2 regions of the Vibrio crassostreae genome follow, and region 1 is predicted to be linked to the other one. Evidence: riboswitches for the same ligand, from Rfam matches in the RefSeq annotation. Region 1 holds a riboswitch; the other holds the start of a gene.
The links. Region 1 has a riboswitch for cyclic di-GMP ahead of OC193_RS10345 (TfoX/Sxy family DNA transformation protein). Riboswitches for the same ligand answer to the same signal wherever they lie in the genome.

Region 1 (8,783 bases):
TTTGCTGCTGCTCATCCATAACACGTTGGTTAAGATCGATCTGATCGAAAATTTCACCAACAGAATACTTGAGCACGCCGTAAACGTTCTTTCTCCAATGTCCTGGAGTTCCACCTTTTTGCGCTGCTTCAATGGCTTTAGCCATCTCGTCCGCAACCATAGAAAGCTGAATAGACAATTTTAATTTAGAGAACTGACGGTGACGTAAGTAATAATCGGAGATACCAATCGCTAATGGCGACAAACGGTAAATACTCGCACCATCGGTGATTTCGCTAGTAAAGCGGCTAATCAGCTTCTGTTTAACCAACTCATTGATGGCATTGTTGGCACGAAACGCGGACGCTTCGCCAGTATCTTCAAACAGTCGAGTGACGATGGTAAATGCATCGTGCAGTTCACCTTCGCCCAACTCTTCATCGAACCTTTCATTGCTTAGTACTGCGATAGCAATCAAAAATGCTAAGCGCTCTGGTGGCAAGTTTAATGAAAAATCATGCTGCTTGACCCAGCCCACCAACTCATCAATTGGCTGCTCTTCGGCAGTTTGAGTCATTTCACTCATTGTGGTTCCTGTTACTGTTCTTCGTCATATCGAACATGTTAGATATGACGCCTATTTCTTTATGACGCGGGCTTCTTACGATTGCATAGCGCATGTTGTGGCTTCTTTTACCACATTCACCGCTGTTATTGCGCAGGTTTTTGAGCCCAAACGTGAATATAACGGCCTAGTGACAGATATGGCTCTTGGCGACATAGCTGTTTTTCCAGTTCCAATACATCTTCAAATTGGTAATCGCCCATGTACTCCATATTACCTATGTAGTCACTGAAAGAGCGAATGCCTGATTTACCACAGATTTCTAGACCAGCGTCTTCTATCCATTGATAAACCTCTTCCGGCTTCAAGCCTTTTTGTGGTTGCAGCTTAAACCGTTTTCGATGTGGCATCCCATTCAATACATGAGGAATGTTGCCACAAATCACATTTTTCAGAACTAATCCGTGGTGGTTGTAAAACATTATCGAGGCAACGCCACCCGGTTTAACTTGTTCAAGCAATAAATCAAGCGCCTCTTTAGGATCGGCTAACCATTCCATTACGGCATGAAACATCACAAAATCGACTTTCTCATCGAGATGTTCTGCGACTTTTTGTACCGGTGAATGAATAAATCGATATTGCTCTAGCAAACCCGCTTTGCTGATACTTTCTTCTGCGATCTTCAGCATTTCAGAAGAGAGATCACACAGAGAAACGGTATGCCCAAGCGCGGCAATTTTTTGCGACATCTGTGCAAGCCCGCCTCCAGCATCAAGCACATGCAGCGGAGAAGCTGATTGCTCAAATTTGCTCAAAGCTTGTTCTAAATCTTCCCATACGATGATCTGACGGATCTCTCCTTTGTCAGAGCCGTAAATATTTTTTGCAAATTTGTGGGCAATATCGTCGAAATTACGGTCTTCAGTCACGGCTACTTGAGTTATTATGTCCTATCGTGCCTGCTATTCTGTCACAGGAATTTCAGGAATAAAGAGGCGATGTCTCTTTTTACTACTAAGTGATGTTTTTTCGGACTATTCGGATATGTTTGAGCTGAAAAAAGTAGTGTCTTCGCTATTGATGCCACTACCAGCAATGTTAATTCTCGCTTTTCTAGGTTTAGCCCTAGTGATGTTTACTACCAAAAGGAAGACGGGTTGCCTAATCACCCTTTCAGCCCTATGTGGTATTTTCCTAATCGCTTTCCAACCAGTTTCTAGTCAACTTTTAATGCCAATGGAAAGGCAACACACCGCTTTTTTACCTGTCGATGAAACCGTCGATTACGTGATGGTTCTCGGAAGTGGTCACGTCGTAGATGACCAAATTCCACCGACATCAGAACTGAGCCGCACCGGCCTGATGCGCTTAAGTGAAGGGATTCGTATTCTACGTCTTTACCCTGGTGCGAAACTCATTTTGTCTGGCTATGGTGCTGGCACTGAAGTAAGTAACGCAAGAATGATGGCTAAAGTTGCACTAGCACTTGGTGTTGCGAAGCCTGATATCATTCTGCTTGAAACAGCAAAAGACACTTGGGAAGAAGCCCGTCAAGCCGCTGCGTTCGTTAAGAATAAAAGAATGGTGTTGGTGACTTCAGCGAGCCATATGACTCGCGCACTGAACGAATTCAATGCTGCCGGCATGAAACCCTTGCCAGCACCAACCAACTATCTTGCACAAGAAGGGATTGTTGAGCCTTGGAATAAGTACATGCCTAAAGCGATCTATCTGGAACAGACAGAGCGTTACTGGCACGAGACCATGGGATTGGTTTGGCAAAGCCTACGTGACTGGTTAGACACCAGTAACGATATATCGGAAGAGCCAATTGTTGTTCCTGAGCCTTCAAGCTTAACTGAAGAATATGGTGAAGTTTCTGCAGCGCAGTAAACTCAACCTGATGTTTCTCTCTGCTTATGCCTAACTCAGCCTAATGTTTAAATCCGCTTATTGGTAGGTAGAATCGTAAAACAATTCGTAGACTGTCAGTTCGATAACGACAACCGCTAAGCAATAAAAAAGCCGAGACATCAATGATGTCTCGGCTTTTTCGTTCATATGTCGTTCCCAACTAAAAGTTCACGTAGAACATTAGTCACCAGCAAACATGTAACCTTCACCGTGAACCGTCACAAAGATTTGTGGGTTCTTAGGGTCGAATTCCATTTTTGCACGCATGCGACGAATCAGTACGTCGATCGTACGGTCATTCGGTGCATCCACTCGGTGGCTGATCATATTCAGAATACGTTCGCGACTTAATACTTGGTTAGGGTAAGAAGACAAAGCCACCAACAGTTCGTATTCAGCTTTAGTCAGCTTCACTGGCTCGCCATTTTTGCTTAGCGCACGACGAGGAATATCAAATGTCCACTCACCGAAACGAACCACAGACTCGTCTGATGTTTCTTCTACTGCGCCAGCTGCCGTTTTACGAGCGGCAGAAATACGCCAAAGTAGGTTTTTAACTCGAACCAATAACTCGCGGAGTTCGAAGGGTTTAGTAACGTAATCGTCCGCGCCCATTTCAAGGCCAACGATTTTGTCGATGCTATCCGTGCGTCCAGTAACTAAAATAATTCCAATGTCTGATTGACTGCGTAATTCGCGAGTTAGCATCAATCCATCTTCGCCTGGTAAGTTGATGTCCAGCATAATGAGGTCAACGTTGTTTTCTTCTAACACGCTTCTCATTTGAGCGCCGCTTTCCGCTTCGCTCACTGTGTAACCTTCGTTCTGGAAGTATCCAACCAGTTTACTGCGGGTTACCACATCATCTTCTACGACTAATACGTGATAGCTCATCTACACCACTTTTCTTATTTAATAGTTTCAGTGACTATTCTATTCATAACTCGTAACAATTCTAGTAGTACAGAAGATAAAAGCCAGAAACATGGATTTTTTTTGATACAAGACAATCTTAAACCTTGCTATTTATCGTCCATCGCAATTCAATATAGGCATTACTACTAACGAGTAACTTTGCGTTTCGCAAATAACCTTGTTATTCAGCCTTGGTGTGCTTATGCCCAAGTGACTTCAAGATGCATATAAGTAACATCACAAGACTAAGTCAGGATCTAACAAATGAAAGATACGAAAGCGTTCAACGAGCAAAGAGCAGAAATATACTGGTGGCTATCAAGCTTATTTGCCAAAGAGCTCACTCAAGAAGAACTCGATCACTACCACTCTGTTGAAATTCGTTCTTTCCTGACTGGTTTAGGCGAAAATGAAACACTAAAGCCAGCGATTGATAAGCTAGTGGATGCGCTTAACCGCCTACAAACACGTGAAGATGCTCAACTAGAATTGTCTGCAGACTTTTGCGATCTTTTCTTAAAAACAGATAAACACGGTGCTCTTCCTTACGCTTCTATGTATATCGGTGAAACTGGCCTTTTGAATGATAAGCCTGCAAAAGATATGGAAGAGATCATGGCTAAGCACAATTTAGTGGTGAACCAAGATCTAAAAGAGCCAGCAGACCACATTGCTATCGAACTCGATTTCCTTGGTAACTTGATCATTCGTTCAAACGAAACGGATATTGAAGAAGAGCTAGAGAATTCATTTGCCGTTCAACAGCAGTTTATCGAACAACAACTGCTGACTTGGGTACCAAAGTTCAACGTGAAATGTCATGACGTTGATGAATTCGGTTTCTACGCCTCCGTCTCATCTTTGCTACTCGCATTCTGTCAATTAGACACTCAATATTTAGCTGGTGAATAGCTTATTGGATGACTAGGTAAATAAATTCAGTAGAATGTGACAATTCACCCGGATTTCTGGGTGAATTTTATTGCGAGTAATTTCTAGTCAGTCTAAAATTGTGACCGCAAACGATAAAATATGAAACATTCACGAAATGCTATACTTATTAAAGTTCAGAGCATTTCGGTGTTAAGACAAGCCGCTCAATAGCGGTTTTTTGTTTTTTAGCACTTTAGTACCCAAAGAGCCCTACAAATTTAAGCTCTTAGTTAGGTAGCTTAACGGCTACTTTATTCCGTACTTGGGGAAAGTAGCTTCTAATAGGATAAAACCATGGCCACTATAAAAGATGTCGCTCGCTTAGCCGGCGTATCAACAACAACCGTTTCTCACGTAATCAATAAAACTCGCTTTGTTGCAGAAGCAACTCAAGAAAAAGTAAACAAAGCCGTAGATGAACTCAACTATGCACCAAGTGCTGTTGCTCGTAGTTTGAAGTGTAATACCACACGCACTATCGGCATGCTTGTGACTCAATCAACTAACTTATTCTTCTCTGAAGTTATCGATGGTGTTGAGAGCTACTGCTACCGTCAAGGTTACACTTTGATCCTGTGTAATACGGGCGGTATCTATGAGAAGCAACGTGACTACATTCGAATGCTTGCAGAGAAACGTGTAGATGGCATCTTAGTTATGTGTTCTGACCTAACTGAAGAACTAAGAGAGATGTTAGACCGTCACGCTGACATCCCTAAAGTTATCATGGACTGGGGCCCTGAGAGCTCTCAGGCTGATAAGATCATCGATAACTCTGAAGAAGGTGGCTACCTAGCGACCAAATACCTTATTGAACGCGGTCACTCTAAGATTGCATGTTTAAGTGGCCACTTAGACAAAGCAGCATGTGTTGAACGTATTGCCGGTTACAAGCGCGCACTCAACGAAGCTAAGATTTCTGCCGATGAAAATATGATCATCGAAGGCAACTTCGAGTGTGATACAGCAGTACTTGCTGCAGAACAAATCGTTGAGATGGAAGATCGCCCAACGGCGGTATTCTGCTTTAACGATACAATGGCACTCGGCCTAATGAGCCGCCTGCAAGAAAAAGGCATTCGCATTCCTGAAGATATCTCAGTGATCGGTTACGACAACATCGAACTGGCTGAATACTTCTCTCCACCGTTAACGACAGTTCACCAACCAAAACGTCGTGTTGGTAAGAATGCATTCGAAATTCTATTAGAGCGCATCAAAGACAAAGACCACGAAAAACGCGTCTTCGAAATGCACCCTGAAATTGTTGAGCGAAGTACAGTTAAAACGTTAAATTAATTGATAATTCAAGTTTAATGTCATCAAGCGCACCTTTAGGTGCGCTTTTTTTATCAACAACTATAATGAACCTATATGCACAATGGAAAGATCATTAATTGAAGCAATGTCACATTTTGAAATATCAACTGTGAGCTTCATTCAACAAAAACTTTATTCTATTCAATCAGTCACGCACAGGGCAAACCACTCGAAAGAGTGAGACGCAAAGCTTCCGGCCTAAACCACTCGTTGGTATGGTAGCGGGGTTACCGATGGCAAAATGCAGTAACTACTAATAATTTAGTAATTTACGGCTTATTGACAATGTAATTGCAACATTTTGCTAATCTCTCGGACCTGCTTATTTGGTGGCGTAGTTCAAATACACCGAGATAAATAACATGGATAAACCGATACTAAAGGACTCGATGAAGTTATTTGAGTCCCTAGGAAAAATAAAATCACGCTCAATGTTTGGTGGCTTCGGTCTTTTTGCTGATGACACTATGTTTGCTCTGGTTGTAAATGACCAGTTGCACATACGCGCAGACAGAGGCACAACGAAACAATTCGAACAACAAGGGTTTCAACCATACGTCTACAAAAAACGTGGTTTCCCTGTCGTTACTAAATATTTCGCTTTACCTGAAGGCTTATGGCAAGACCAAGAAAAAATCTTGCAACTTGCAACCACGTCTCTAGGTTTTGCTAAAGAAGAAAAAGCTGAGCAGTCTTCTGCTAAGCCGACCCGACTCAAAGATCTGCCTAATCTTCGACTCGCTACCGAGCGTATGTTGAAAAAGGCAGGGATCGATTCTGTAGAACGTTTATATGAATCTGGCTCTGTAAACGCATTTAACGCCATCAAAGAATCGCATGCGTCTTCTGTCAGTATTGAACTACTTTGGGCGCTAGAAGGCGCGATCAATGGTACACATTGGTCTGTTATACCGCAGCAGCGTCGCGAAGAGCTTATCAATCGGGTCAATTAACATTGTCAGTGCAATCTATATACATAACTAAGCCGCATTTACTGCGGCTTTTTTTATATCTGATGAAAGTTAATCTATGCTTTGCCTGTCTATCTATACTATCGGTATGCATTGAAAATTTAGAGGAAGTATCAATGAGTAAGAAAATGATATTGGGTATTGTGTTGGTCGTAACCATCGTGGTGTTAGGCATCAATTTCGGCCAGTACTTAACGCTTGAAAATGCTAAGGCCCAACAAGCTGTGTTAAATGACTATATTGACAGCAACTTTATTGCTGCTGCCGCTATCTATTTTGTCGCGTATGTAATGATTACAGCTTTCTCCATTCCCGGAGCCGCTGTTGTGACCCTATTAGGGGCTGCGCTATTTGGCTTCTGGAATAGCTTGCTGCTAGTATCTTTCGCAAGTGCGATCGGTGCGACCTTAGCCTTCTTAAGTAGCCGTTACTTGTTGCGTGACTGGATTCAAACCAAGTTTGGTGACAAATTGGCGACAATTAACAAGGGAGTTGAAAAAGACGGCGCATTTTACTTATTTTCTCTGCGTCTGATTCCTGTATTCCCATTTTTCCTTATCAACCTATTGATGGGTCTAACACCGATGTCAGTGAGTCGTTATTACATTACAAGTCAGATCGGGATGTTACCGGGGACGGCGGTTTTCTTGAATGCTGGTACTCAGCTCGCAGAAATTGATTCACTTTCAGGCATCGTCTCCCCTTCAGTACTATTGTCATTTGCGTTATTGGGGATATTCCCAATAGTTGCTAAATGGTTGATGGGTAAGTTTCGCTCAGCACCCGTAGCTGAATAATTTATAATAGCCAAACAACACAGATAGCCGAATAAGGTTCTATTTCAATGAAAATCTTCAGTGCATCGAATCCGACAGAAGCTCATATCATCTGTGGATTGTTAGAAAGCGAGAATATTGCCTGTGAAGTCCGTGGTGAAGGGTTATTCGGATTGAAAGGGGAAATCCCATTTACGGAAGAAACTGACCCTTACGTGTGGTTATATGAGCCAGAATTGGCCAGTAAAGCTCGCACAATCGTCAATGACTACCAAAAACAGCAAGATTCTATCATCTATGAAGAGTGGCGTTGTGGTGAGTGTCATGAAGTCAACGAAGCGCAATTCGGCTCTTGTTGGCAGTGCGGTGCTGCTTCACCCGAATAGCAGAGTTTCAGTGACCTTATAAGACAATTAGGCCGATACCTCCTCCAAATAAAAACGGGAAGCTAAAATTAGCTTCCCGTTTTTATTTCAATTCGATTCAATCATTATCTTTGATTTCGCGCCTAGAAAATCACTGGATTTGTTTTTGAATAAACGCAATCGAACGCTGATTAAACTCTTCAGGGTTTTCCACGTTACATACGTGCCCACAATTCGGAATCTCTACTAGCTCGCTCGACTCATGCGCTGCGACCATTTCTTTAACTGGTTTGATGAACATGTAATCTCGCTCACCCATCAAATACAAAGTCGGAATCGGCAACTCTCTGTCTTTGAAATATTTCATCAATGGGTTTACATCAGCCGTTAATATAAACCATCGTTTAAACTCTTTTTGACACAGTTTTTTCGCTTCACGGATAAACAGGTGACGAGACTCTTTCTGGCTTTTTTGTGGCATAACAACGTAAGCAAAAAGGCTGTATAACCACATATAAGGAATGATGTGCTTGCTGAGGTTACCCAGCTTGATTAAGACTTGAGAACGAGTGTTGAGTTTAGTCACGGCACCACCCAGCACCATTGAGCGTACACGACCGGCCGCTAATTCTGCAACGTTACGCACAATAATCGTACCCAAAGACATGCCGACGAAATGTGCAGAACGGATTTTAAGATGGTCTAACACTTTAAGAATATCAAGCGTCACCGATTTAAACGTATAACGATTCGAAATCAGCCCTTTAAGTATATTGTCTGATTTACCATGCCCTCTCAGATCAATGAGAAGTAAGTTGAAGTGCTGTTTATACGCTTTGATCTGCTTGAACCAGATGGAGGAACTACCTCCTGCGCCATGCACAAATACAACCCACTCATCGCTCGTAGGGTGAGTAAATGTTTTATGAAATAGTAAACTCTCAGACATACCTATCGCTTTAATTATTGGAATGGAGCTGTGCCTCATCACGAGGCGGTGACTAAGGATATCACGCTATTAAGAACTTTAAGTGATAATAGT
Region 2 (8,783 bases), on a different replicon from region 1:
CACTGGACGGGTTCAAGAGCGCTGATATGGGTTTGATATTTTATATAGAGCCAGACATTCCAGACTCGATACACACGCTGACGCTCTCTTATACGCTGTTTAATATCACGAGTGAGGTGGTCGGGGAATCAAGCAGTCCCGAGCCTAATGTAATCGCGAGTAACTAGGAACCAGAATCAACAAAAGGAGTTGAGCGATGAGTTCTAAAAAGGAAGTTTATTTCGTTCCACATCAAAGCCACTGGCCATTAGTCGGTGCCGTTGCGCTGTTTCTTGTTGCTGTTGGAGCAGGGTTAACCGTGCAAAACATGGGGACTGATGCTGCTGGTGGCGTGTTCGGCAAAGCGGTGTTGTTAGTCGGATTTGCTGTTCTTCTGTATATGCTTGCGGGTTGGTTTAGCAACGTAATTACGGAATCATTGAGTGGTGTTTATTCCGAGCAGATATCTCGCTCCTTTAGGCAAGGCATGAGCTGGTTCATCTTTTCTGAAATCATGTTCTTCGGCGCTTTCTTTGGTGCGCTTTTCTATGCTCGTATGATTTCTGTTCCTTGGATTGGTGGTGCGGGCAACAATGAAATGACCCATGAAGTCTTGTGGCCGATGTTCCAGTCTATGTGGCCACTGACCACGACACCTGATGGCGTAACGACACAAGCTATGCCTTGGCAAGGTATCCCTCTAAAGAACACCATAATTCTGCTGCTTTCCTCTGTGACGCTGCATATGGCACATATCAGTCTTGAACAAAATAAGCGTATGGCTTTGATCGTCTGGTTGGAGATAACCATTGTTCTGGCCGGTTTCTTCCTGTTTTTCCAAGTCGAAGAGTACGTCCATGCCTATCAAGAGATGGGGCTGACCCTTCAATCAGGCATCTACGGCAACACTTTCTTCTTATTGACTGGTTTCCATGGTTTGCATGTCTGCTTAGGGACGATCTTTTTGATTGTATTACTGGCAAGGGTTGCGAAAGACCACTTTACGCCAAAAGACCACTTTGCTTTCCAAGCCGGCAGTTGGTATTGGCACTTTGTTGATGTGGTTTGGTTAGGGTTGTTTGTGTTCGTCTATGTCCTTTAATAATAACGGAGTTGCTTTAAGCCCTGCTTGGAAGAATAAATATGTTTGAAAACGTTGATCAACTTGAAAGCCTTAATAAGGCCTTGGATTTGGAGTAATGGTGCCTGAGGCTAGGGCAAGTAACAGCAATAGCACAACGATGGCAGACAGCACCACACGACGACCTAAGAAGTGACTCAGTCTTTTGCCATTTTGTTTGCCTGAGGCGATTTGGATTAGACCTTTCATCAAATTGAAAGCGATAAAAAATAGCAAAGCGACCAATACAATTTTAAATAACAACACAAAGGTAGATGACGCCATAGTGATAACTCCAAACCGATTGATTGATGATGAACACAAGTTCCGCAGTAAAGGTTTTTGGATAGCGGTTGTTTTAACTGTGGTTTCAGTCGGCGCTTTAATCAAGTTGGGTTTATGGCAACTAGAGCGAGGTAACGAGAAATTACGTTATGAGCAACAATTAATAGAGAGAGCGAAGCAATCGCCGCAATCTTTAGACATTGTTATCTCTGAATGGAAGGACTCGCGTACACAAGCGCAAGATTCATCTGAACAGCCGTCTTTCAATGGTTTAAAGGTTGATGTCGAACTGGAAACGCCAAGTGGTTTGGTCGTTTTGTTAGACAACCAGATAAACCAAGGAACGGTAGGGTATGTAATTTACATGTTGGGCGAGGCTCCAACACAATATGGAAGCAAACAACTGTTGATCGATCTTGGGTTCGTTGCAGCAAGTAATGACAGAAGGGAGTTACCACAAATAGGAAACGTCACACTACCAACCAAGATGTCTGGGCGGTTGTACACTCGGTCAATGAATCCGTTAAGTCAGGAGTTGGGTTTGGAAAATACGGCACCGAAAAGAATTCAAAACATCAACATAGAGGCGTTATCACAATACACAGGCCAAGAGGTGTTGCCGTTTATCTTTCAACCTCAGAGTTTAAATTCATGGCCTTATGAAATGTTATGGCGACCTACGGCGATGAAGTCTGAGAAGCACTTTGGTTACTCGTTTCAATGGTTTGTAATGGCTGCGGTACTTTTGTTTTTGATGTTGTTGATTGGGTTCCGATATTTGAAGAAAAATAGCCATATGAATCAGAAGTAGGCACTTGAAATTGAAATAGTGACTTTAAAGGCAGTGTCTGCCACAAGGAAGAAAGATGAATAAATCTCAAGTACAAATGAACAAGGAAAGTGCCGATGCCAATCTCGCTGCGTTTAAACAGCGTCGATCTCGTGGTCGTCTTGTATTAATCGGACTGATTCTGATCTTCGCCTTACCTGCCATTATCGCTAAAACCGTGTTGGACCAGAATTGGTACACCTCAGGTGTCACTAACTCGGGGGAATTGGTAGAACCAAGAACCACACTAGCGGATTTCGGTGTAACGGTACCCATGGCTGGAGAGGGGTGGTTAGTGGGTTATATCGCGCCGGTGGAGTGCGAAAGCTTGTGCGAACAACAACTCCATTATTTGAATCAAAGCTACTTGGCGTTAGGGAAAAACAAAGAGCGTGTGACCGCCGTTGTTTTTGTTTCAGAAGGTAACTCGTTATCGGGTTCGCTCGATAAGCCCGGTTTGTCTTTGTTAACTGGTGGCGATCAGTTAAGTCCCGAGTTTGCGCCGGCTTCCATTGTCATTATTGACCCACTAGGGCAGCTAGTTATGGAGTATAAAAGCGTTTCTGACCCGTCGCAGTTAGTGGGGCAATCCAAAGGCATGATTCATGATTTAAGAAAGCTACTCAAGCTGTCACGAGTTGGGTAGTTAATAAGCTTAACTTGATAAGTTTTAGCAGATGGCGTTAATGCTGAGTGTTGTTAACGAAAAGGGAATAAGTATAGGGAGATAGACGATGCAGAATAAAGTCCCTGAATTACTCATCCACATGATGAGATTAACTATCTTATTGACCCTTACCGTGATTGTTCTCGGAGCTTATACACGTTTGTCGGATGCTGGCCTTGGCTGTCCTGATTGGCCGGGTTGTTACGGAAAGATCACCGTGCCCTCAGATGCCCAAGCGGTGAATCAAGCCAACCTGCAATTTCCAGAGCGAGCTCTCGAAGCAGATAAAGCTTGGATAGAGATGATACATCGCTACTTTGCAGGGACATTAGGGCTGCTTATCTTTGTTGTAGTCGCTTGGTGTATTAAAAAGAATGTTACTTCGATTGGGCTTCCTTTGCTTATTTCCGCCACTGTCATTTTTCAGGCCTTGTTGGGTATGTGGACTGTGACTCTCAAATTGATGCCTGTTGTGGTGATGGCGCATTTGATGGGGGGCTTCACGCTGCTGTCACTGCTGTGCCTGCTCTACTGTCGTTTGTCTCAATTCCAAAGCTGTTTTGGTGAGGCTTCTTGTTCTCCAACACTTAAAGTTTGGGCGCTCTTTGGATTAGTCATTGTGGTCGGGCAGATACTGCTTGGTGGATGGACATCATCAAATTACGCCGCATTGGTGTGTACACAGCTACCCATTTGTGAGGGGAACTGGACAAGCTATCTAGACTTTAAGAACGCTTTCGACTTTGCTCAACACGGCCATGATAACTATGAGTTTGGTGTGTTGGAATATCCCGCAAGGCTTACCATACATGTCATGCATCGATTGGGGGCTATTGTGGCGACATTAACGGTGCTGATGGTTGTGTATCAGCTATGGAGGTCTGGCCAAGCGCCTCACCAACAGCTGAGCGTGATTGTCACGATAGTGTTGTTTACTCAAATCAGTCTTGGGATCAGCAATGTATGGTTTCACCTGCCAATCTCAGTCGCGGTTTTGCATAACCTAGTCGCAGCGATGTTGCTTCTCAGCATGGTTGTAACCAATTTTGTCGTGTGGCAACGCAAACCAAGTGAGAGCTTGGTGAAAAATAGTGCATTACAAGGAGGTAATCATGGTCAGTAGAACGTCAACACAGCATCAAGTGGTGGTTCAAGACGAAGCTTCAAACAATGAAATGGTTGGAAAAAACAAAGCTGTTTGGAAGGTCTATTTAACACTGACCAAGCCTAAAGTGGTGGCGTTAATGTTGCTGACCGCACTAGTCGGGATGTGCTTAGCGGTGCCCAATGGACTACCTGTGCAGCAAGCTCTGTTCGGGATGATTGGGATAGGGCTAATGGCGGGTTCAGCGGCCGCATTTAATCATTTGATCGACAAAAAGATCGATGGACAGATGTCTCGAACTAATCGACGTCCTTTACCATCGGGTGAGCTCAGTAGTGTACGAGTGTTTAGTTTTGCTGCGGGCATTGGCTTGCTTGGTTTTGTGACTTTAGTCGTGTTGGTTAACCCACTTACGGCATGGTTAACCTTTGCAAGTTTGTTGGGTTACGCAGTGATTTACACCATGTATCTGAAGCGAGCGACGCCACAAAATATTGTGATTGCAGGGATTGCAGGCGCAATGCCTCCGCTGTTGGGTTGGACGGCAGTTACTAATGAGCTGCATTCAAGTGCATGGTTGCTGGTAATGATCATCTTTATCTGGACGCCTCCTCACTTTTGGGCACTTGCGATTCATCGTCGTGACGAGTACGCCAAGGTAGATATTCCGATGCTGCCTGTGACTCACGGGATAGCCTATACCAAGACGTCAATTCTGCTGTATACCTTGTTGCTTAGCATTGTATGCGTATTGCCCGTGTTGGTTGGTATGAGTAGCTGGGTATACTTGAGCGCTTCATTGGTGCTCAACGGCGGGTTTGTTTATCACGCTTGGGTACTTAAATATCGTGACGAGCCTAATATGGCAATGAAGACCTTCAAGTTCTCTATTTATCATCTCATGATCTTGTTTGTAGCCCTTTTGGCCGACCATTATCTACTCTGATAACTGACGTACTTGTGTTATTGAACAAGAAAACGGATGCCTTAAGCATCCGTTTTTGTTTATTTAGCTAATTGCTAAAGCTTATTTACTCGAAAGTATGTCACTCGTTAGCAATTAGTCCACTTTGTTCCAAGCATCTTGCCAGTGTGAACCTACACCTGGTTCGTACTGAGTTGCTGTTGGAGCCCATTGAACACAGTAGCCAGAGTATGGGAACTCTTTACACTGATAAACGCCACCATCGCTACTTAGTACTTTAGTACCGGCAGTGTAAGACTCAATGCTTTCTGGGAACACGAAGTCGTAGTCGCCTGCTGGTGGAGGTGTTTGCTCATCCATCAGATGGAAATCAAGCGTGTTCTGATCCACTAAGTTACCTTGGTCATCTTTCGTCACAACCACAAGCATGTGGTGGCCAGCTTCTGATTTAGACAAAGTCAGTTGAACATCTTCCACTTGTCCGTCTGCTAATTCAGATTTTTGAGAGGCAAGCGCTTCACGATGATGATTGTACACAGTCAATTCAGCTTGAATATCGCCTGTTGCCGCTAGAGTAAGGTCAAGCTGTGTTGGCTGGTTTTCATCGATAATGTACTCAGACTCTAAGCCAGTCACTTCTAGCTCATGGTCTGGTTCTGGAGTATCAATCTTGTAACCGATCTCGACGCTGTTAAAGCCTGAACCTGCCTTTAAGTAAATAGGGTTCGAACCGTATACAGGAGCGAAATCGCCTTGGCCGTTTAATTGACCTGCTTTGATTTGCGCCTGCTCTTGGTTGATCTTAGAGGCAAGAGCGTAAGACCAGTTGTTTGCTTTGCCTTGCTCGTTGCTTTCAATCACTAGCTCTGTGCTATAGGAAGCGTTCTCACCAGATTGGTCGAATACACGAGTGTAGACAGCGTCACCAACGTTCAGATCTTGAGTTGGGTTGATCTGACCGCCTTGATCCCAATCCGGAATAATAGGGCCGTCGCCATCAAATTTCACATCGATAACATTGTAGAAAGCTGCAGCAGTGTCACCCACGTCCCATACTGCAAGGATCACTTGATAACCTTCGCGTTCTGGAACATTACACAAGTGGCTTACTTGCATCGGTGGTTGTTCCATATTGCCTTCAACAACACAGAATGGTGTTAAATCAAAAGAGCTGCGTGCCAAAGGTTGGTTTGGATTCCAGTCAGGTTGCGTAATGTAGTATTTCCAATCGCGGGTTTTGTGGTTGGCTGTAAACGTCCACTCAAAATATTGAGAACCTGACTTGATAGGGCGTTTAACCCAGCGGTCTGCCTTTTGCTCGTCTAGTGCTGCTGCTAAAGAAGATTGCGCACTGGCGATTTTCCCATCAGCAGGGCCGACTTCAGGGAAACCTTCAGGGCCTTCCACACTTTGTGGTTCGTATTGGATACCACCACAGTCGGTGTTTTTCTGTTGTGTGTCACTCGCAGGGAACTTACATAGGGCAACACGGCTCTCAGCAACGCCATTATCGTATGCCGAAACATAACCGTGACCGAAGCTTGCACCGCTTACGCTAAGTAGCGACAGCGCGATGAGTGATTTTTTTGGGAGTTGTTTCATTATTTGTCCTTACTGTGTTTGGCCGACAAAAAAGAGAACACTCCGGCATGCATGTGCACTTAAATCCTATTAAGTGGCGGCCCCGCTATCATAGACAGAATATTTGTCGACAGACCGGTGGCTTTGCGTCCTATTCTTTCAAATAGTTTGCCAGAAGTGCGTTTAAGCAAACGGAATGTAGCCAACCAGTTTTATAAATGCGAATCAATAGATTGAAATGTGGAATGCTAATCTCGAACTTTTAATTCTTAATACAAATTAACTTGCTATATGTTTTGTTAGTTAACGTATAAATTATTGATATAAATAAAGAAAGTATTTGCTCTAATCGTTTTTGTGAATGTTTTGAGTCTTTGTGTTTCGTTCTATAGAACAATAGTGCTCATATCAAAACCAAACCTTTGGTTTCCACTAACCGAACTCTGACATGTCATGTATGAAAAAACGGACAATTGATTGGTATGAATTATATAAAGGAGTCGGTATGGAATTCACAGAACAAGACAGAGATGCGTTGTATCAAACGTGGATGTCACAAAAATCGCGAATGCGAATTACGCAGATGGAGTTTTCAAAAAAGCTAGGAATGAACCAGCTTGATTTCTCAAATGTACTGCGAGGGGAGACGCCATTGACCATGTCTTTCATTAGCCACTTTTGCCGTTTACTTCATTTAGAACCTAGAAATGTGTTCCCTTCACTTAAAGAAGGCAATGAATCTGGACCTAAAGTGGTGTATTTGAAAAGTAGAATGAGTGTTGATGGCGAGATTCAAAACGCTTATATCGAAGGAAATCAGGTGATTGTAGAGTATGCTCACACCGTGCAGCATGACTAATTTTAGAGCTAGCTCTGAGTTTTAACCCTTTTTTCTACAATCTTTTCACATAGGGTATGGCATACTTATCTGGATTATTCTATTTAATGTAAGTGCGCTATGAAACCTTTAAAACTTCTCTTGCTTGTTGCAACCAGCATTTTTTTGTTTGGTTGTGCAGGCGGTCCAATTAAAACAGCAACCAAGTTCACCAGCTATGAAGATTTTCAGCCAGGTCCTGACGGTGGTGTTGACTTAGTTTGGGCTAGAATCGGCCTGCGTGACGCACAACGTTTGAAATCTAAGTTAGACGACTATGATTCTGTGGTCATTGATCAGATCTTTGTGCTTGTAGAAGAAGGTTCGCTCGATCAAGAAGAGGTTCAAGAGCTTACTGATCATATGGTTTCACGCTTGGAAGAGAAAATATCGCCTCATAAAACAATTGTCGATGCACCCACGGGTAAGACGTTGCGCCTGAGTATCGCGTTGAGCAACGTTGAAACTCCAAACCCTATCTTAGCCGTGACGAGTAGCGTTCTGCCATTTGGTCTGGCGATGTCCACCATTTCTAAGGTGGCAACAGGCGAACACACCAACGTTGGGAGCGCCAGTGTTGAGTTATTAGTGAGTGATGCTCAAGAGGGGACGCCATTGTTCGCTGCAATCGATCGCGAAGCCGGGAACAAAGACTTTTCGACCATGATCGATTCTCTAGACGATGCCAAAGATGCGATCAACTATTGGGTTGAACGTTTAGGTGATACTCTACAGAGAACCGATGACGCATAGAAAGAGCCTGTAATGCTAGAAAAAGAGAACCTCATCAAACTTGCCAAAATGCAGATGCCTTTTGGCAAATACGCTGGTCGTACATTGATCGATTTACCTGAAGAATATTTACTGTGGTTCGATAAAAAGGGCTTTCCGTCTGGTGAACTGGGTGACCTATTAAAGCTGTGCCTTGCTCTGAAAATTGAAGGACTTGATAGTGTCGTCAAGCCATTGAAAAGAATGTAATTAAGTAAAAGCTCACGCTGATCTCGTGAGCTTTTTTGTTTTTAAGTTCTACACAATTTCATATGCATGGTGGAGCTTGAAGAATAGCTGCTCTTGCTTTCCTATAAATTACGCAACCGATAGTGTGTAAATAATGGTATACAGGGTGTTTTAAATATAAAACACAAAAAAAATTGCGTTTATTTTCAATTAGTGATTGAAACTGTGGTTTTTCCTAGTTAAGTTACAAGGAACAAGAAGATTAGTGCTGAAAGAAAGTGACGTGAGACAACGTACATTCAGCTCAAGGATAGAAAAAAGGAAGAAGTAAGCAATGTTCCAGACTGATGATGTAAGAATTAACAAAGTAAAAGAGTTATTACCACCTGTTGCTGTTTTAGAAAAGTTTCCAGCGACAGAAGTTGCTTCTTCTACAACCTTTGAAAGCCGTAAAG

Region 2: it holds a riboswitch for cyclic di-GMP, as region 1 does, so the genes downstream of both, gbpA (N-acetylglucosamine-binding protein GbpA) here and OC193_RS10345 (TfoX/Sxy family DNA transformation protein) in region 1, are expected to answer to the same signal.

The regions. Positions count from the first base shown of each region.
Region 1 is NZ_AP025476.1:2,320,986-2,329,768, forward strand. Features, by position in the region: gene mukF (chromosome partition protein MukF) at 1-565, opposite strand, end outside; gene cmoM (tRNA uridine 5-oxyacetic acid(34) methyltransferase CmoM) at 691-1,476, opposite strand; gene elyC (envelope biogenesis factor ElyC) at 1,592-2,440, shown strand; gene torR (two-component system response regulator TorR) at 2,642-3,355, opposite strand; gene torD (molecular chaperone TorD) at 3,641-4,288, shown strand; gene purR (HTH-type transcriptional repressor PurR) at 4,604-5,608, shown strand; cyclic di-GMP riboswitch class I at 5,779-5,864, shown strand; gene OC193_RS10345 (TfoX/Sxy family DNA transformation protein) at 5,992-6,582, shown strand; gene OC193_RS10350 (TVP38/TMEM64 family protein) at 6,717-7,397, shown strand; gene OC193_RS10355 (putative signal transducing protein) at 7,445-7,762, shown strand; gene OC193_RS10360 (alpha/beta fold hydrolase) at 7,893-8,690, opposite strand.
Region 2 is NZ_AP025477.1:148,584-157,366, forward strand. Features, by position in the region: gene OC193_RS16430 (cytochrome c oxidase assembly protein) at 1-167, shown strand, start outside; gene OC193_RS16435 (cytochrome c oxidase subunit 3) at 197-1,081, shown strand; gene OC193_RS16440 (DUF2909 family protein) at 1,154-1,384, opposite strand; gene OC193_RS16445 (SURF1 family protein) at 1,278-2,195, shown strand; gene OC193_RS16450 (hypothetical protein) at 2,251-2,859, shown strand; gene OC193_RS16455 (COX15/CtaA family protein) at 2,948-4,003, shown strand; gene cyoE (heme o synthase) at 3,993-4,931, shown strand; gene gbpA (N-acetylglucosamine-binding protein GbpA) at 5,046-6,512, opposite strand; cyclic di-GMP riboswitch class I at 6,585-6,674, opposite strand; gene OC193_RS16470 (hypothetical protein) at 6,997-7,350, shown strand; gene OC193_RS16475 (DUF3313 domain-containing protein) at 7,450-8,121, shown strand; gene OC193_RS16480 (DUF3820 family protein) at 8,134-8,349, shown strand; gene aroG (3-deoxy-7-phosphoheptulonate synthase AroG) at 8,663-8,783, shown strand, end outside.